Moorella thermoacetica: one gene and its partner. The protein of the gene in region 1 binds, or shares a complex with, the protein of each later gene. Links are inferred from orthologs where the notes say so. Each region holds a gene or a part of one and is shown on either strand. Other genes may lie near its edges. The genes, in order: MOTHE_RS04920 and pfkA.

Region 1 (10,065 bases):
CTTTAACTTTACCTTTGGCCACAGGGGAGCAGGCACGCCGGCCCTCCTCCGGCGCCTGGGGGAGGAGTTGGGCTTTAAGGTTGAAGTGATGGGGCCGGTAACCTTGCGGGGTCTCACCGTCAGTAGCACGGCCATCCGTAATGCCCTGGAAAATGGTGACATCGGCCTGGCGCGGGATCTCCTCGGTTACTGGCCGGTCCTGGCTGGCAGGGTTGTTGCCGGCGATCAGCACGGCAGGCAACTGGGTTTCCCTACTGCCAACCTGGCCGTACCCCCGGAGTTGAAGTTGCCTGCCTACGGCGTTTATGCCTGCTTAGCCTCCTTCCGGGGCCGGAAATGGCAGGCAGTGGTAAACATAGGCCGACGGCCAACCTTCGGCTCGGCCCTGCCGGCGACCATTGAAGCCCATTTACTGGATTTTAGCGGCAATCTTTACAATGAAGAAATGGAATTGGAATTCCGGGCTTTCCTCCGCCAGGAGCGGAAATTCGCCAGCCCCGGGGAGTTAAAGGCCCAAATGGAGGCTGATCGGGAACAGGCCCGTAACATACTGGGAGGACATCGGTTTTCAATTCTTGAGCAGAGGGACCGGCAGGCGTAACCAGATTGGAATTCCTGGCGTAAAATATACTGGTTTAATAAAATTTACCAGGGCGGATTGGGGCTGGGATGATGAAGATAATTATTACCGCCCATGCCAGGAAACGTCTGCAGGATTTACGCCAGGATCAGATAAATGAAAGCGATATCCGGGTAGCCGCCCGGAGTATACCCGGTTATATACCCACGGCGACCCGTTTTCGGGGATTTATGGCCAGTACGGGACGGCCCTTTGACATGGTGGTGAAGGATGTTCTGGCCGGGCGACTGGTAATTACTATTATCGGAAAATAGGCAGGTAAAAGGAAGTTGCGTTTGTTGCCGGGACAGCTTATAATATAGCTAATGAACCCGTGGCGAGGATTAGCGAAGCTCCGACGCTTTTCTTGGCCGGTTGGGGATGCTGGAATAAAGGAGGTGAAGTTGATGGCCCTGGATGCAGCCAAAAAGAGGGAAATTATTGCCCGCTATCAAAAACATGAGAATGATACCGGTTCGCCAGAAGTACAGATTGCCATTCTAACGGAACGCATTAACCACCTAACAGAACACCTGCAGGTACATCATAAGGACCATCACTCCCGCCGGGGATTGCTTAAGATGGTTGGTCAACGCCGGGGATTGCTCAATTACCTGCGCGAAAACGATGTTGAGCGTTACCGGCAGATTGTCGAGTCCCTGGGCTTGAGACGCTAATTTTTCTGGGAGCGGTAGAACCGCTCCTTTTTTAATGACTTCTTAACAGTATTTAAGGTGTTGTTGGAAGGAAATACTATGATCAATGTCGAATGAAATTGGGTTTATAAGGATAAGAGTAGAGGAGGCTATTTATAACTAATGCAAGGGGTATTACGTAAAACCCTGGTTGTTGCCGGCCGGGATCTGACCCTGGAAACCGGACGCCTGGCCAAACAGGCCGGGGGAGCAGTTATGGTTAGTTATGGTGGCACCATGGTCCTGGTAACGGCAACAGCTTCAGAGGAACCCCGGGAAGGAATCGACTTCTTTCCCCTTACCGTTGACTACGAAGAGAGGCTCTATGCTGCCGGTAAAATCCCGGGAGGGTTTATTAAACGGGAAGGACGGCCCAGCGAGAAGGCCATCCTCTCGGCCAGGTTGATCGACCGCCCCATCCGGCCCCTTTTCCCTAAATTCTACCGCAACGATGTCCACGTGGTGGCTACGGTGATGTCGGTCGACCAGGATTGTCCTCCCAATGTGGCTGGTATTATCGGGGCGTCGGCAGCCTTGATGCTCTCGGCGATACCCTTTGCCGGGCCCATTGGGGCGGTAAGTGTCGGATTAATCGACAACCGCCCGGTTATTAACCCGACCCTGGAGGAAGATTCCCGGAGCAGTCTAAATCTTACCGTGGCCGGCACAGCCAACGCCATCATGATGGTAGAAGCCGGCGCTAAAGAAGTACCTGAAGACCTGATGCTGGAATGTATAATGCAAGGTCATGAAGAGATCAAGCGGATTGTTGCCTTTATCAATGAATTTCGTGCAGAAGCCCTGGCCATGGGCCTGGCGAAGGAAAAACCGGAGCTAGTTGCCCCCCAGCTAGACCCGGCATGGGAGAGCCGGGTGCGGGAGATTGCTACTCCCAGGCTTCGTGAGGTTATTTATCGCAGCCGTGACGAGAAGTGGAGCAAGCAGGAACGGAATAAACAGTTAGACGCCTGCCGGGAGGAAATCAACAACTTGATCCTGGAGGGCCAGGAAGAGGCCCTGGCAGCCAACCCCGAACTCCCTGGCCTGATAAAAGAGCTGATTACCAAGATCGAGAAGGAAATAGTCCGCCGCATGATCCTTACGGAAGGTATCCGGGTGGATGGGCGCACCCTGGAAGAGATCCGGCCCATCACCTGCGAGGTGGGGGTCTTAAGCCGCACCCATGGTTCCGGTCTCTTCACCCGGGGAGAAACCCAGGTTTTGACGGTCACTACACTGGGGCCCATTAGCGATGAGCAGATCCTCGACGACCTGGGAGTCGATGAATCGAAACGCTATATGCATCATTACAATTTCCCGCCCTACAGCGTCGGTGAAGCACGCCCCATCAGAGCCCCCGGGCGGCGGGAGATTGGCCATGGAGCCCTGGCCGAGCGAGCCCTGGAGCCCATGATCCCCTCGGAAGAGGAATTCCCTTATGCTATTCGCCTGGTATCGGAAGTCCTGGGCTCCAACGGTTCAACATCCATGGGCAGCGTCTGCGGCAGCACCCTGTCCCTCATGGATGCCGGGGTGCCCATCAAGGCCCCGGTGGCAGGGGTAGCCATGGGCCTGGTAAAGGAGAACGACCAGGTAGCCATCCTTACGGACATCCAGGGATTAGAAGACGCCTTGGGAGATATGGACTTTAAGGTGGCCGGGACGAAAAAGGGTATAACAGCCCTGCAGATGGATATTAAAATTGCCGGGATCGACAGATCCATCCTGGAACGGGCTCTGGAACAGGCCCGCCGCGGCCGGCTCTTTATCCTCGATAAAATACTGGCAACTATCCCGGAGCCGCGCAAGGAGCTTTCACCATATGCCCCGAGGATGCTGACTATTACCATTGACCCGGATAAAATTCGGGATATTATCGGCCCGGGCGGTAAGATCATTAAAAAGATCATTGAAGAGACCGGGGTGGAGATTGACGTCGAGGATGACGGACGCGTCTTCATTGCCTCTACCGATGCCGCCGCCGGGGAGCGGGCACTAAAGATTATTGAATCCTTGACCCAGGATGTGGAAACAGGTAAGGTATACAACGGCAAGGTAACTAGGGTGACTGACTTTGGTGCCTTTGTAGAGGTAATACCCGGGGTGCTGGGGATGCCCGGTAAGGAAGGGCTGGTCCACATCTCCCAGTTGGCCAACGAACGGGTAGAAAAAGTGGAGGATGTAGTCCAGGAAGGCGATTATATCCTGGTCAAGGCCATCGGTTTTGACCCCCAGGGCCGGCTGAAACTCTCACGTAAAGAGGCCCTCAATGAGTCGACGGTCGGGGAAGGGGGGCACCGCCACTTTCGCCGGGCTGGACGGGAAGGCGGCCATCGGGGCTTAAACAACCGCAGACAATCTCGTTAGTCTGAAGGCGCCGATAGATGCATATACATTGATCAGGCAACCGAATAAAGGGGTGCGGTCAATGTATGTGTTTTATTGGCAGAGGCATGGGTTTAAAGGCTGGGGCTTCCTGGCTATACTCGGATTACTCCTTCTCCTGGGTTTTACCTGCTGGCGGTGGTTCGGCAGGGCGGCGGTACCGGTCATGAAAACCCAGCCCATTTATCAGGGTGATCCGGAGCGGAAGGCAATAGCCCTGACCTTTACTATCGACTGGGGAGAGGAATACCTGCCGGCCATTCTGACCGCCCTGGAACAGGTCGGAGCCAGGGCGACCTTTTTCCCTACCGGCCAGTGGGCAGAACGCCACCCGGAACTGGTCCGCCAGATGGCCGCTGCCGGCCACGAAATCGGCAACCACGGCCAGAGCCATCCCCATCCCGACAATCTCAGCCGGGAGGAAAATCGCCAGGATATTCTTCAAGGCGAGGCAACGTTGAAGGCTATTACCGGGAAAAAACCCGTCCTCTACTCTCCACCCTACGGGGAGAGTAAACCCCAGGTAGTGGCTGCAGCTAGCGACCTGGGCTATAAGTTTATCATGTGGACGATTAACACCGGTGATTACCTGCCCAATACCCAGCCGGAGGATATCCTGGCCACGATACTCCCCAAGTGTCAGAACGGGGCCATTGTGCTGTTGCACCCGACGGAACCGGCGGCGAAGGCCCTGCCGGAACTTTTAAAGCAACTTAAGGAACGGGGATATGCCCTGGTAACAACTTCTGAGATACTTCCAAACGGGTGAGCACCCGTTTTTTTATAAGGTATGCCACAGTTGGAGATAATAACCTGGGATTAGCCTGCCGGGAGGGCTCTTTATCTGCCAGGGGCCCGAAAAAGCAGGGAATTTTCCAGGGAGTGAAGCATGTGAAACATGTAGTCCTGATTTTAGCGCTGGTTGTTTTTTGTTTCCTGGGTTCCAGCCCGGTAAAGGCGGCTGATGAACTTCAAATTACGGCGCCGGCGGCCGTTTTGATGGAAGCAAGCACAGGGCAGGTCCTTTATGAGCGAGGTGCCAGGGAAAAGCGACCCCCGGCAAGCACGACGAAGATCATGACGGCCATCCTGGCCCTGGAGTTGGGCCGGCTCGATACCCCTATTAAGGTAAGCGAAAATGCCGCTACCACCCCGGGGGCCAGTATCTACCTGCAAAAGGGGGAAGTTTTGACCCTGGGGGATTTAGTAAAAGGGGCTCTCCTTGAATCCGGTAACGATGCCACCGTAGCCATTGCCGAGGGACTGGCCGGTTCCGAGGCCGGCTTTGCCTTCTTGATGAACCGCAAGGCCTGGCTCCTGGGAGCCCGTACGACCCACTTCAATAACCCCAACGGTCTCCCTGATCCGGGCCATTATACCTCAGCCTACGACCTGGCCTTAATAGCCCGCTATGCCCTGGGTAACCCTGTCTTTCGCCGCCTGGTGGCCACAGTTGAAGACCAGATCCCGGGACCGGATGGGGTACGCCATCTCTATAATACCAACCGCCTCCTGGAAAGCTACCCCGGGGCCGACGGGGTCAAGACCGGCACTACCGCAGCCGCCGGCCAGTGCCTGGTGGCCTCGGCGACAAGGGGGGGCCGCCAGTTGATTGCCGTGGTCCTGGGCAGCGCTGATCGTTACGGCGACACCAGGACCCTCCTGGATTATGGCTTTAAAAATTTTTATTGCGAAATGGTGAAAGCCGGGGAACCCCTGGGCCAGGTATATATTCCCAACGGAGAAATGACCAGCATCGGCGTGGCCCCGGCTATGGACGCTGGCTTCACGGCACCCCTGGCCCGGAGCGGCCAGCTGGAAAAAAAGGTGCTTTTACCGCGTGCCGCCAGGGCGCCGGTAAGAAAGGGTCAGGAATTGGGGCGGGTGCAGATACTTTTCGCAGGCCGTGAGGTCGCGGCCGCTCCCCTGGTGGCCACCGGGGATGTCAGGGCAATTCCCTGGTGGTCGCGGTTAATCTCCCTGGGTAGTAATATTTTTCATGCCGGCAGGTTTTCGGCCCTTCTGGAACGAAATAGATGAAAAAAAGTTAGGGGGAAGGGAATGTACCAGAAAGAAATCCTGGAGAACGGTATCCGGATAGTCTCCGAGGAAATCCCCTTTGTTAATTCCGTAGCCCTGGGCGTATGGGTACGGACCGGGTCCCGTAACGAGGATGAGGATAACCAGGGCGTTTCCCACTTTCTGGAGCACCTTTTGTTTAAGGGGACTACCAGGCGTACTGCCAGGCAGATAGCGGAGGAACTGGAAGCAGTCGGCGGGGTCATCAATGCCTTCACAACTAAAGAATATACCTGCTTTTACAGCCGGGTCCTGGCGGAACACCTGGACCTGGCTATCGATGTTTTAAGCGATATGTTTTTTAATTCCCTCCTGGCCCCGGAAGATATCGAGAAGGAAAAAAGGGTGATCCTGGAGGAAATTAAAATGTACGAGGACTCCCCGGATGAATTGATCCACGACCTTTTTGCCCGGACCATCTGGCCGGGCCATCCCCTGGGAAGGGCTATCCTGGGGACCTATGAAACAGTGGCTGCTTTAAACCGGGATCTCATATACCGCTACTACCAGGAACAGTATAATTGCGCCAATATTGTCCTGGCTGCTGCCGGTAAGTTTAATACCTCCGAACTGATAGTCAAACTGGAAGCATCCTTCGGCCGGCAAAGGCGTCCGGGCAAGGCAGCCCAATTCCACCCGCCTGTAAACCGGGCGGCCACCAGTATGCAGGTCAAGGATACGGAACAGGTCCAGATCTGCCTGGGTGTGCCGGGACTGGCCCAGGATGATCCAGCTATTTATGCTGTCCAGGCCTTAAACAATATCCTGGGGGGCGGCCTGAGTTCCCGCCTTTTCCAGCTTATCCGGGAAGAACGCGCCCTGGCCTATTCTGTCTATTCCTACCATGCCGGTTTCGGCGACAGCGGCCTCTTTACTGTTTACGCCGGTACCAGCCCGGATAATTACCGGCAGGTGGTGCAACTGGTTCTGGAAGAACTGGCGTCCCTGAAGAACAACGGCGTTACCGAAGAGGAGTTAAAAAGGACCAAGGACCAGATCCGGGGCAATCTTCTCCTGGGTCAGGAGAGTGTCAGCCAGCGTATGAGCCGCCTGGGGAAAACGGAGGTTTCTTTTGGCCGGGTAATCACGGCCGAAGAAGTAATCGAGCGCCTGAACCAGGTTACGAGGGATGACGTCCAGGCCCTGGCGCAGCGGCTTTTCCGGCCGGAATACCTATCCCTGACCGCCCTGGGGCCGGAGGTAGAACCCCTGGACTTGGCCGCCATCGCCAGCTCCGCAGGGTTGTAGGGGAGCCCCCATTGAGGGCAGGTCTAGAGCAGGGATTGATTACTGCGATAAAAGGCGATAGGGAGGAGAAACCGGTGGACCGTTTGGAACATATCTTCGAACTCCAGGAGCGCTTTGACCGGGACCTGGCCCGGCGGCGGCAGCTGCCAGATTATAGCCCCGCTGAGTGGATCCAGAAAGAAGTCCTGGCTATAGTCGCCGAGCTGGGAGAGCTCCTGGACGAAGTAAACTTTAAGTGGTGGAAGAATCCCCACCCATTGGACCACGAGGCCATTAAGGGGGAACTGGTGGATATCCTGCATTTCCTGGTCAGCATGTGCCTCAAAGCCGGGATTACAGCTGAGGATTTTTACCAGGCCTATTTGGCCAAAAACCAGGTGAATTTTCGTCGCCAGCAAGGCCTGACGGACCAGAAGGAATATGCCGCCGGGTGGGCGGACAAGGAAGAATAAAAGGGCTATTCCCCCTCATAGGTTTTAGAGGGGTGATAGCGTATGGAAATAGTTCTGCTCCTGGCACTTTTGTTACTCCTCTTTTTCGTGGCCCTCTGGCTCAAGGTGCACCATTACCGGAGCAGTAATGTCGAGGCGGTGGCCAGCCCTGCATCCAGGGCTCTGGCCGAGTTAGTAGCTGTGGCCGGTGGGATCTACCTGTCCCTGGTTCTCCTGGTAAGCTTTTTAAAAATCAACCTGCCAGAGGTGATTACCATCGGTCGGGTCCAGGTCGACCCCCTGGCCATAGTCGCCCTTCTGGTAGCTTTCCTCCAGCCCGTGTTTTTCAGCCTCTGGCCCCGGTTCAAAGGGCGGTAGGTGGTGCACATGCGCTTTACAGAACTCATGGGAAAGGAGATAATTAACCTCTACGACGGTTCCCGGCTGGGTAATTTCGCCGATGCCGATCTGGTCCTGGATGCGGATGAGGGCAGGGTAGCGGCGATTATTTTGCCGCCGCGGGGAGGTTGGCGTTCCCTTTTTGGTAGCCGTCAGGAACTCCTCATACCCTGGGAGGCGGTTCGTAAGGTGGGCAATGAGTTAGTGGTGGTCGATATGGATCCGACCTACAGCCGCCGCCAGAAAGATTGACAGTTCTCTTCCCCGGTGGTATCATAGGGGCAACAAATTAAAACTAACCTCATCTCGTGTGCAGTGGGGTAGAGGTGCAGCCGGCAAGAGTATTACCGGTGAGGGGGGCCCCGGTGAACTGGTAAGAAAGGGCCTGGCTGCCGAAGGGAGATGGCTGGCCCGGGCCGTCTTCCTGGGCCGGTGGCTGAATAAGCACCGGACTGTCACCATCACGGTGGAGCGCTACTCACACGATGCGGCCTGGCGAGATGAGTATTCTGGTGATCCGGGAGAAAACCGGGGCGGGATGCTCATGGTTTTCTCTTATTTTTTTAGCGAGGTGATAGCCACGATACGAGTTGTTGTAACCGGAGCGGCCGGCCGTATGGGCCGGGAGATGACGCGGGGATTGTTGCAAACAGAGGACATTGCCGTGGTCGGGGCCGTAGACCGCCGGGAAGTAGGCGTAGATATCGGTTCTTTGAACGGTCTCCCCCCGGCGGGAGTAATCATCCAGGAGGATTTGGCCGGGGTGATCGCCAGTGCCCGGCCCGAGGTTATGGTCGATTTTACAGTAGCTGCGGCGGCCCTGGCCAACGCCCGGCTGGCAGTGGAGCAGGGCGTTAGCCCGGTGATTGGCACCACCGGCATTAGCCTGGAGCGGCTGGATGAATTACACCAGCTCTGTGAGGCCCGCCAGGTCGGGGCGGTAGTCGCTCCAAATTTTTCCTTGGGAGCAATCTTGATGATGCATTTTGCCGAAGAAGCGGCCCGTTATTTCCCACGGGCGGAGATCATTGAAATACATCATGACCAGAAAATCGACGCCCCTTCGGGAACGGCCCTGAAAACAGCTGAATTGATGGCTGCCCGGGTAAACCGTCCCCTTACGCCGTCCCCGGCGGAAGAAAAGGTGGCCGGCGCCAGGGGTGCTACTTACCAGGGCCTGGCTGTCCACAGCGTTCGCCTGCCGGGGGCGGTAGCCCACCAGGAGGTAATATTTGGGGGGCAGGGCCAGCTTTTGACCATTCGCCACGATACCACCAGCCGGGAAGCCTTTTTACCCGGGCTGCTCCTGGCTATAAAGAAGGTCCGCCAGCTCAAGGGGGTGGTCTACGGGCTGGAAAACCTGCTGGAATTTTAGACCTGGCACCTCCCGGAAGGGCTCCACATATATTGCAAGTAGTACAGGTGTACTATTAGTACAGGTGTACTAAGTTTGCAGGAGGTCGTTCCGGGATGGGTGGGATGCTAACAGGCATTAAAGTGGCAATGCTGGGGGGCGATGCCCGGGAAGCAATCCTCCTGGAGGAATTGCTGCGGCAGGGAGCTGAGGTCCAGGCCTGCGGCCTACCAGAAGTACCAGGAGGGGGCGGTTATGCCTGTTATGATGATCCCCGCGCGACCGTCCGGGGAGTACGGGTAGTCATCCTGCCGGTACCGGGGGTCAACTCCGAGGGCCGGATTCACGCCCCCGGGAGCCAGCAGCCCCTTTATTTCAACCAGGAACTGGCGGAAGCCATACCAGCAGGGACCCTGGTCCTGGTGGGAGTCGCCCGCCCCCTGCTCAAGGAAATGGCAATTACTGGGGGCTGGCAACTAGTTGAAACGGCAGATAGGGATGAAATGGCGATTTTGAACTCTATTCCTACTGCCGAAGGAGCCTTGATGCTGGCCATGCAGGAGTTGCCTATTACCCTCCACGGTAGCCGGGCCTTTGTCCTGGGGCTGGGGCGGACTGGTTTTACCCTGGCCCGCATGTTGGCCGGAGTAGGGGCCCTGGTAACGGTGGTCGACCGGGGCGCGGCCGACCGGGCGCGGGCCTATGCCGAAGGGTGGCGGGCGGTAGCCTTTACTGACCTGGCAGGAGTAATCGGGGAGGCAGATGTGATTTTTAATACTGTGCCCGCCCAGGTCCTGACAGCGTCCGTTTTGGCTGCCACCAGCCCGGGGGTCCTGATTATTGACCTGGCATCGG
Region 2 (9,864 bases), 850 kb from region 1 along the record:
CAGGACCGTCACCAGGGATATACCCGGTGTAACGGTAAAGTCTTTTTCTGGACTCCTGGTCGATTTTGCCCGCCGGGAAGAGGCCGTGGCTATCGTCAGGGGGCTGCGGGCAGTTTCCGATTTTGAATATGAATTCCAGATGTCGATAATGAATAAAAAGCTGGCCAGTGACCTGGAGACGGTTTTTCTCATGACGGCTACCGAGTATTCCTTCTTAAGCTCAAGTATCATTCGCCAGGCAGCCTCCCTGGGGGGGTGTATCCATGGCCTGGTGCCACCTGAAGTCGAGCGAGTTTTGCTAAAACGTTACGGTTTTTTGTAGGGAGGTGAGTTGATGGAGGACAGGGAAAGCGTTACCGCTGCCGACTTTATTGTCATCAAAGCCCTGGAGAACGGCGTAACCATTATCGGCCTGACCCGGGGCAGGGACACCAAGTTTCACCATTCCGAGAAACTGGATAAAGGCGAAATCATGATTGCCCAGTTTACTGAACACACCTCTGCCATGAAGATTCGCGGCCGGGCTCTGGTGATGACGAAATACGGGAGTTTAGAAGCGGGGGAGTGAGCGGCATGTGGACCGTGATTTACATTGCTGCCAACCGTAAACTGGCCTTACGCCTGAAGGAGACCCTGACCCAGGAGGGAGTCATGGTAAACTTAAGACCCATTGGCTCTTCCCAGGCAGAGGACCTGGTTGGGTATGAGGTCCTGGTGCCCGAATCCGAGGCTGAGGAAGCCAATGAAATAATCAGTGCGGCCCTGACACGCTAGAGGAGGGAAATAATTGCGCACTATCGGTGTTTTGACCAGCGGTGGTGATGCCCCGGGAATGAATGCAGCTATCAGGGCGGTAGTCCGCCAGGCTGCCGCCCTGAAGATAGACGTGATCGGCATTTCCCGGGGGTACGCCGGGTTGATCCAGGGCGATTTTCGCCGCCTGAATACCGGTTCGGTAGCCGGGATTATCCACCGGGGCGGGACCATCTTGCTGACGGCCCGGTCGGAGGAGTTCCGCACCGAAGCCGGCCGGGCCACGGCCCTGGATAACCTGCACCGGGAAGGCATTGAAGGTCTCGTAGTCATCGGTGGAGACGGGTCCTTCCACGGCGCTGTTCACCTGGCCAAAAAGGGCCTGCCGGTAATCGGCATCCCCGGGACCATTGATAACGACATAGCCGGCACCGATTACACCATCGGCTTTGATACGGCCGTTAATACGGCCGTAGAGGCCATCAGCCGGATCCGGGATACGGCGACTTCCCATGAACGCATTTTTATCATCGAAGTTATGGGGCGTCGCTCAGGCCAGATTGCCCTGGCGGCGGGGATAGCCGGGGGCGCCGAATCTATTCTCATCCCCGAGTACCCCGTTAACTACGACCGGGTGGTGGAGAAATTAGAACAGGGCCGCCACCGGGGTAAACTCCATAGTATTATCGTCGTAGCCGAAGGGGTGGGCAGTGCCCTGGAGGTAAGCGAAGAAATAGCCCGGCGAACCAGGCTGGAGAGCCGCGTGACCATCCTGGGCCATATTCAGCGGGGTGGAGCGCCTACGGCTTTTGATTGTATGCTGGCCAGCCGGCTGGGCGCCCGGGCGGTGGACCTCCTGGCCGACGGCGCCAGCAGCCGCATGGTGGGCATCGCCGCCAACGAGCTGGTGGACCGGGACCTGGAGACGGTTCTCCGGGAAAAGAAGAGTATCGATCCTGAACTGTACCGTTTAGCCGAAGTACTGGCACTATAAATAGGCCAGCGAGGGGGCAAATATGCGGCACACGAAGATTGTCTGTACCATGGGCCCGGCCAGCGAGCGGGTCGAGGTAATCAAGGCTATGATCCGGGCGGGGATGAACGTAGCCCGGTTCAATTTTTCCCATGGCAGCCACGCCGAGCACGGGGCGCGGATGGCTGCCGTGCGCCAGGCGGCAGCTGAACTGGGCGCCAGGGTAGCGTTAATGCTGGATAATAAGGGGCCCGAAATTCGCCTGGGAGAGATCCAGGGCGAGGTCACCCTGAAGGACGGCGACCAGGTGACCCTGACCACAGAACCTATTATTGGTGACGCCAGGCGTTTGCCGGTGAGCTTTGCCGGTCTGCCGGGGGACGTCCGGCCGGGCCAGATCATTCTCCTGGACGACGGCCTGGTGGAGCTGGAGGTCCTGGCGACCACCGCCACCGAGATTCACTGCCGCGTCCGTCACGGCGATGTTATTTCCAGCCATAAGGGCGTCAACGTCCCCGGGGCCGAGATCAGCCTGCCTCCTTTTACCGAGCAGGATATTAAAGACCTTGAGTTCGGCCTCCAGCAGGGGATAGATTTTATCGCCCTCTCCTTTGTCCGGACGGCCGGGGATGTCCTGGCAGTACGCCGGGAGCTTGAGAAGCGCAACGCCAGGGTAGCCATTATCGCCAAGATAGAAAACCATGCCGGGGTCAATAACATCCACGAGATCCTTGAGGTGGCCGACGGGGTCATGGTGGCCCGGGGTGACCTGGGGGTAGAGATCCCCGTGGAAGAGGTCCCCCTGGTGCAGAAAAAGATTATCGAGGCGTGTAACCTGGCCGGCAAGCCGGTTATCACGGCCACCCAGATGCTGGAGTCTATGATTCATAACCCGCGGCCGACCCGGGCCGAAGCCAGCGATGTGGCCAATGCCATCTTTGACGGAACGGATGCCATTATGCTCTCCGGGGAAACGGCTACGGGCCGTTATCCGGTAGAGGCTGTGGCGACCATGGCCCGCATCGCCCGCCGGGCCGAGAGGGGTTTGCCCTATGGTGACCTGTTGACGAAAAAGGGTCTGGCTGCCGAGCGGACGGCCACCGATGCCATCAGCCACGCGAGCTGCACCATTGCCTATGAACTCGACGCCGCCGCCATTATCACCCCCACGGCTTCCGGTTCCACCGCCCGCCGGGTGGCCAAATACCGTCCCCGGGCGCCTATCCTGGCCACCAGCCCCAACGAGAAGGTTTTGAACCAGCTCTGCCTGGTCTGGGGGGTTGAACCCCTCCTGGTGGAGCCGACAAGCGGCACCGACGAAATGGTTAATGCCGCGGTGGCGGTGGCCATACTCTCCGGCCGGGTGAAACAGGGCGACCTGGTGGTTATTACTGCCGGCGTGCCTGCCGGTGTTCCGGGTACCACCAACCTCCTCAAGGTCCACATCGTCGGCGAGGTCCTGGTGCGGGGACGGGGGATCGGCAAAGAAGTAACCAGTGGCCCGGTCCGGCTGGTAAAGACTGCTGCTGACGCCGTGGCAAGGGTCAAAAAAGGCGACATTCTGGTGACCACTGAGACCGGCCCTGAATTCCTGCCAGCTATGGAAAGGGCGGCAGCAGTAATTACGGAAACCGGGGGGCTGAGTTCCCATGCCGCGGTAACCGGCCTGAGCCTGGGTATACCGGTAGTCGTCGGGGCAAAGGGGGCCACTGAAAAGCTAACCGATGATCTGGTCGTAACCATAGACGTTGTCCGCGGCCTGGTCTACCGCGGTCAGACGCGGGTGTTGTGAGGCAAAAAACTTGGAGGAGGAGAAACAATGGCTGATTTAGACAAGTCCCTCATGGTCAAAAGGTTGACGGAAGTTCTCCACCTGGATACGGGCATCGTGGGGATCAAGCTCTACCGGGACAGGAAAGACCTGCCCCGCCGGCCTTATAACTGGAAGGTCAACATCTGCCAGCTGGTATCGGCCGCCCGTTACCAGGGTAAAGCCAGTTCCGGCACCCCGGACCTCATGGTCTGCGCCATCGGCGCCGCCTATACCGGGCTAATCAAGACCCCGGAGCGCTTCACCAGCGGTAAAGCCGCCCTGGGGCGTTATGTGGCCGACGTCGAAGCCGGCAGGCGTTTCATGGCCAACACCTACAAACTGGGGGACAATGGTAAGGTCTACGACGCCATTTACATCGCCCCCCTTGAGAGCTATAAAACAGAAGACCCCGACGCAGTGGTCATCTACGCCAACCCGGCCCAGATGATGCGCCTGATCCACTGCTGCCTTCACGAGACCGGGGAACCCGTCAAAGCCGATACGGTGGCCGAGGCCGCCCTCTGTTCCTCCATCGGTTTTGCCGTAAAAGAACAAAAGCCCATCATCGGCTTCCCCTGTGGCGGCGACCGCACCTTCGGGGGTACCCAGAAGGATGAACTTGTTTTCGTGACACCTTACAATATGCTAGGAACCCTGGTAGAGAATATGGAGAGCCTGCTCATGAGCACGGGCCAGTTGTATCCCGTGGCCCCCTTTAATAACTTCACTCCAGTGATGGTCCAATCTTATACCATGCAGCCGGAGGATCTGGAAGAGAAATAGCCCTAATTGCGGCTACTTTTCGGGCTCAGATAGGGGTCAATGACGATTCTTGTACCAACCAGGCGGGCTATCTCCGGATAGGGATGCCTGGTTTTTTGTTCCGGGGAGCGGGCGATGATCCCGGCAATACCGAGTTGTTCCGGTTCCATGCGATAGGCCACAATTGCTGCGCTTCTGTCTCCCTGGCTCCCGGCATGGGCGTTGCCCTTCAGGGTACCCATGATCAGGATATTACCCCCGGCCCTGATGGTCGCCCCCTGGTGGACATCACCCAGCCACATGACGTGGCCTGGGTAGTTTATTTCCTGACCGTTACGCAGGTTGCCCTCATCCAGCAGAGTCGGCAGTCCGGTGCTAGTCAACGCCACCGGATCCGGATGCGCAGCCTGATTCCCGCCCGGGCGACGGCGGGAGGGTAGGGTAATATTATTTCCCGGGACAAGGCCATGTTCCCGACAGATAGCTTCTAATTCCGCCGTTTCCTGACTATTTAAAGGGGAAGTCGGCACGAGGGCAAAGGCTGCCCCCCGGAAGAAGCCCCTGGCAGCGGCAAATTTCGCGGCCAGGTTGGCCTTGATTTCATTAAAATCCCTGCTGGCATCAAGCAAAATAAGCAGGCCTCCACGGGTTCCCTTTATAGTAATACAATCCTGGGCCATAATAGCTTCTCCTTCCTGGCATATCCGTTCTCCACGGGTGGGACGGTCACCCGGGATGTTTCGGCATAAATTCTATTTTGCTGGAAAGATTCGCCTTAAAGGGCCGTTTTTCCTGCTGAAGGCAAAAACTTTCCCGAATTTGCCGTTCCCGGGCGATTGCCGTCAAACCGATTGCCATTCCAACAAGCCTTTGCCCGGCTACCCGACTGCCGCCGGGCAAGGTCCTACTGTGGAGTGAAACTCTAATGGCGAGGACTAAAAGCCTTAAAATCGGCTTTCTTATTACTATTTTTACCGGGGGTATACTTTTACTTGTGGCTTATGGCCCTGGCTGGTTACAACCGGTCCGGGTCTACCACCAGGTTCGGGTAGGCCTACTGGCAGCAGATGATGAAAACTCTTCGGATATCCTGGCGGCTTACCAGGCAGTCTTAAAGGAGGAGGGCTTCCCGGTAGCACGGATCAATCCAGACGATTTAAACCTGTCTCCGGGGGAACTGGTAGCTCGTTACCCCGCCCTGATCCTGCCGGAGGGTTTAAACCAAGCTCTGCCGCCGGAGGTCCCCCGCCTGTTAAGTGACTACGTCCTGGCCGGTGGTAATGTTTTACTGGTCTACGACCCCGGTATCAGGGCCGCCGGTGGCGGCAGGCTGGCCGAAACGGTCCTGGCCCGCCTGGCCGGGGTAAACTACGGCCTGCCGGACCCGGGTGGGGAGAGCTACAGCGGTTACTGGCAGTTTTCTTCGCTCCGGGAAGCCTTAGCCTGGGGAATTACGCCGGGGAAGCTTTCCCGGGGTAATGCCGTTAGCAGTTACGGTTATGGACGGCTAAACTACCGGCACGTCCGGGCCAGACTCCTGGACGCCCGGGCCATAGCCTTTGACACCAGGGGTGGCTGGAACCCGGTGATCACCGATAAACTCTACCCCTCCGGGGGAGCTGTAGTTTATGTCAACCTGCCCCTGGCCTTCTACAAGCAGATGTCCGACGACCTGGCCATGCGTTCCGTCCTTAGAACCTTTCTGATTAAGTACGCCCGCCTGCCGCGCCTGGTCAACACGCCCGGGGGTAAGGGCGGCCTGGTTCTCAATTTTCACCTGGATAGCAACGCCCATATCCTGCCCCTGCGGGCCATGATCCAGCGGGGCATCTTCCGGCCGGACTTGCAATACTCCATCCATATTACCGCCGGTCCCGACACCTACCGCCCGGGGGACGGCCTGGGCTTTGACGCTCCTTCACCCGTAAAAGGGAGACCATGGGTCGAGGTACTCCAGAAATACGGGGCTATCGGCTCCCACGGCGGCTGGATCCATAATTACTTTGCCGCCAATCTGGAGAAATTCCCGCGCCAGGAGGTATGGCGGTACCTGGCTTTAAACTGCGACACCCTGGCGGCCATCACCGGGAAGCCGGTACGGGAATACAGCGCCCCGGTGGGCAACCATCCCCCTTTTGTCAACGAATGGCTGCAGCAGCACGGCATCCTGGCCTATTATAGCCCCGGGGATACCGGTTCGGCGCCTACCCGCAGTATCTTCCAGGGTCGCCAGGTCAGCGGCAGCCTGTGGTCCTTTCCCATTACCCCTTACGGGCAATACGCGGCCCTGGAAGAACTCATAGCCGCCGGGGTGCCCCTGGCGGAAGTCGAGGGTTGGCTGGATAACCTCCTGGACTTCATCGAGGAAGAACGCGTTATTCGCCTCATCTATACCCACGCCAACAGGAAGGAGTATGCCCTGGAGGCTTTGTCCCACCTGGCGGGGCGGGCCGCCCGCGACCAGGATGAAGGCCGCCTGCTCGTATGGCCTATGAGCCGTTTCGCAACCTTTTTAAACCGCTATGAGCAGACTGAAGCCACCTTTAGCCACGGGCCGGCCGGATGGCAGGTGAGGCTGGCCAACCGGGCCGGCCTGGAGGATATTACCGTGGCCCTTTATGTCGGCGCCAGGCGTTACCGGGTTCTCGGTCGCAATCTGTCCTGGCGCCAGGAAGGAGAGTGGCTGTACCTGACGACTACGGCCAACATGGCTGAGAATCAGATTTATGTCCGGGAACAAAATTAAAGGCCGCGGTGGTTTCGTTCTAGAATCCGGGGAACTCCTTCATGGCGGCCAGTTCCATCGACCAAGGAAATGGATGTTGGGCCGAGGAGGGGCAGGCTCCCGGAAGTTTAGTGGGGAACAGGCCCGGGAAAAGGCGCGGCCAAAGTTGCACGCCCCGGGGGCCGGGTTCGGCCGCGACGAAGCGTGCGAATTTTTACTTGTGCCACGGCGCCGGAACAGGTATAATTACCTTAGGTAAGAGTTATTTTTGGAACAGGTAGGCCATGAAGGCCTTCTGGCCCGCTAGGAAGCGGGTTAGTAGCCTCATGGCCTTTTCCATTGGCCATGGGGGACCTCAAGGAGGTAGGAGATAGTGCATATTCCCGACGGTTACTTAAGTCCCCAGACCTGTGCGGTACTGGGTGCGGCCATGGTGCCTGTGTGGGGCACGGCCGCCCGCAAGGTCAAAGCCACCCTGAAGGCCAGGCAGGCTCCCCTCCTGGCCATCGGCGCCGCTTTTTCCTTCACTATCATGATGTATAATATCCCCATCCCCGACGGGACGACGGCCCACGCCACCGGCGGCGCCCTATTAGCCATCCTCCTGGGCCCGTGGGCGGCGGCTATCGGCATCTCTATCGCCCTGGCCATCCAGGCCCTTTTCTTCGGCGACGGCGGCATCCTGGCCTTCGGCGCCAATGCCTTTAATATGGCCTTTATCCTTCCCTTCGCCAGTTACTACATCTATCGCCTCTTATCCGGCCGGACAAGCCTGCACTCCGGCTGGCGGGCCGTGGCGGCCGCCATCGCCGGGTTTGTCGGCCTTAACCTGGCCGCCCTGGCCGCAGCGGTGGAATTCGGCCTGCAACCCCTCCTCTTCCATACGGCCAGCGGTGTTCCCCTCTACAGCCCCTACCCCCTGGCCTTAGCCGTCCCGGCCATGGCCCTGGCCCACGTCCTGATAGCCGGGCCGGCCGAAGGAATAGTCACCGGCCTGGTTATTCGCTACCTGCAGCGGGTTAATTCCGGTCTGCTGCGGGTTTACCCGGCGACAGGAGCTGTGGTGGCAGCTCAAGCGACGGGTGACGGTGCCAGCCTTAAGAAACTGGCCTGGGGGTTGGTTATCCTCGTCCTGTTATCCCCCCTGGGGTTGCTGGCTGCCGGTACCGCCTGGGGCGAGTGGTCACCGGAAGACCTGCAACAAATCCTCGGTTTCGTTCCCCCGGGTCTGGCCCGCCTGGCTACCACCTGGACTCATGCCCTTTTCCCGGATTATACCGTCCCGGGCCTGGAGGGGAGCTTTTGGGCCCAGGCCCTGGGTTATATCATCACCGCCATGGTTGGGCTGGGCATAATCTTCCTTATCTTCCTGGCTTTTAACCGGCTCCTGGCCCGGCCGGGGAAGACAGGAGCCGATTATCATGGCAAATAAAAGCCTGCCGGCCTGGCTCCTGGCGGAGGAATATTCGCCTGTGCGTCCCGGGGGGAGAAAGAGACGGCCGGGTTTTGCGGAAAAAACCCTCCGGGACCTGGCCCACCTGGGGCAGGAGGTCCTTTTCTCGGAGGAACTGGCCGGTCGCAGGGGCTGGTTGCAGGACCTGGACCCTCGTTGTAAACTCCTGTCTCTGCTATGGCTAATGGTGGTGGCCGGGCTGGCCCGCCATCCCCTGACTTTAATCGTCATCTACCTGGGGGTCATCCTCCTCGCCGTCCAATCCCGGGTGCCCGCGGGACCTTTCCTGAAACGGGTGTGGCTCTTTGTACCCCTGTTTACCGGCATTATGGTTTTGCCTTCCCTATTTAACTGGGTCCACCAGGGTGATCCCCTGGTGGTCCTTTTTCGCCTCCCAGCGCCCCTCCGCCTGGGTCCCTGGCAGGTCCCGGCGCTGCTGGCCATTACCCGCCAGGGGTTAGCCGGTGCCGGTATGCTCATCTTGCGGGTGGGGGTGGCGGTTTCCTTGGGCCTGCTGGTTACCCTGACCACTCGCTGGGCCGTCCTGCTGCGAGCCCTACGGGTTTTGCGGGTACCCAGGATCTTCATCCTGACCCTGACTCTAACCTACCGCTATATCTTTCTCCTGCTCAAGTTGACGGAAGAGATGTTTGTGGCCCGCCAGAGCCGGCTGGTGGGCCGGATGGACAGGCGGATGAATTATCGTTTCCTGGCCGGTTCCATGGGTAACCTGCTGGCCAGGGCCTACTTTCTAAGCGAAGAGGTTTACCAGGCCATGCTGGCCCGGGGTTTTAAAGGTGAGGTGCGGACGAAGGAAGATTGGCGCCTTACCCTGCCGGATTACCGGCGGGCAGCAGGGATTATCCTGGCGGGAATAATTTTGCTGGGTGGGGATCACTATCTTGGGTGGTAAGATTTTATACGATCTGCAGGATGTCAGCTATGCCTACGAAGAGGGGCGGCCGGTTTTAGATGGTATCAGCCTGACCATTGACATCGGGGAAAAAGTGGTCCTCCTGGGGGCCAACGGCTCGGGCAAATCTACCCTGCAACGGATCCTGGACGGGCTTATCTTTCCCCAGCAGGGGACGGTGCGGTTTGCCGGGAAAGAATTGACCGAGGAGAACCTGGAGGACGAGGATTTCTTTCTGGCTTTTCGTCGCCGGGTGGGTTTTGTCTTCCAGAATTCTGAAGCCCAGCTCTTCAACCCCAGCGTCCGGGAGGAACTGGCCTTCGGCCCCCTGCAACTGGGACTCTCAGCCGCCGAAGTTAACGCCCGGGTGGATTCGCTCCTGGAGCTGTTTGAACTGGAAGACCTGGCCGACCGGCCCCCCCATAAGCTGAGCGGCGGGGAGAGGAAAAAGGTGGCCCTCGGGGCCGTCCTG

Evidence for each region.
Region 2: MOTHE_RS04920 (region 1) and pfkA share a complex: the UniProt entries of both Bacillus subtilis proteins name them as parts of the possible RNA degradosome complex. The link is inferred for Moorella thermoacetica from one-to-one orthologs.

What each region holds. Positions count from the first base shown.
Region 1 is NZ_CP012369.1:979,772-989,836, forward strand. Bases 1,092-4,059 are described here. They hold MOTHE_RS04920 (polyribonucleotide nucleotidyltransferase), read left to right. Parts: upstream 1,092-1,437; coding sequence 1,438-3,681; downstream 3,682-4,059. Other genes in these bases: rpsO (30S ribosomal protein S15), read left to right, coding at 1,092-1,296; MOTHE_RS04925 (polysaccharide deacetylase family protein), read left to right, coding at 3,743-4,059. Outside these bases: MOTHE_RS04905 (bifunctional riboflavin kinase/FAD synthetase), read left to right, coding at 1-601; MOTHE_RS04910 (hypothetical protein), read left to right, coding at 673-894; more of rpsO, read left to right, coding at 1,027-1,091; more of MOTHE_RS04925, read left to right, coding at 4,060-4,468; MOTHE_RS04930 (D-alanyl-D-alanine carboxypeptidase family protein), read left to right, coding at 4,591-5,739; MOTHE_RS04935 (M16 family metallopeptidase), read left to right, coding at 5,761-7,026; MOTHE_RS04940 (dUTPase), read left to right, coding at 7,101-7,478; MOTHE_RS04945 (hypothetical protein), read left to right, coding at 7,521-7,835; MOTHE_RS04950 (YlmC/YmxH family sporulation protein), read left to right, coding at 7,845-8,108; dapB (4-hydroxy-tetrahydrodipicolinate reductase), read left to right, coding at 8,401-9,231; dipicolinate synthase subunit DpsA, read left to right, coding at 9,327-10,065. UniProt on the Bacillus subtilis protein: Involved in mRNA degradation. Catalyzes the phosphorolysis of single-stranded polyribonucleotides processively in the 3'- to 5'-direction. Necessary for competence development in Bacillus subtilis.
Region 2 is NZ_CP012369.1:1,819,462-1,829,325, reverse strand. What follows is about bases 1-2,767. They hold pfkA (6-phosphofructokinase), read left to right. Parts: upstream 1-787; coding sequence 788-1,747; downstream 1,748-2,767. Other genes in these bases: pyk (pyruvate kinase), read left to right, coding at 1,770-2,767; MOTHE_RS09185 (glutamate decarboxylase), read left to right, coding at 574-774; mtrB (trp RNA-binding attenuation protein MtrB), read left to right, coding at 335-568; coaD (pantetheine-phosphate adenylyltransferase), read left to right, coding at 1-322. Also shown: more of pyk, read left to right, coding at 2,768-3,518; MOTHE_RS09170 (DUF169 domain-containing protein), read left to right, coding at 3,546-4,322; septum site-determining protein MinC, read right to left, coding at 4,325-4,981; MOTHE_RS09160 (hypothetical protein), read left to right, coding at 5,227-7,047; cobalt transporter CbiM, read left to right, coding at 7,400-8,458; cobalt ECF transporter T component CbiQ, read left to right, coding at 8,448-9,392; MOTHE_RS09145 (energy-coupling factor ABC transporter ATP-binding protein), read left to right, coding at 9,382-9,864. UniProt on the Bacillus subtilis protein: Catalyzes the phosphorylation of D-fructose 6-phosphate to fructose 1,6-bisphosphate by ATP, the first committing step of glycolysis.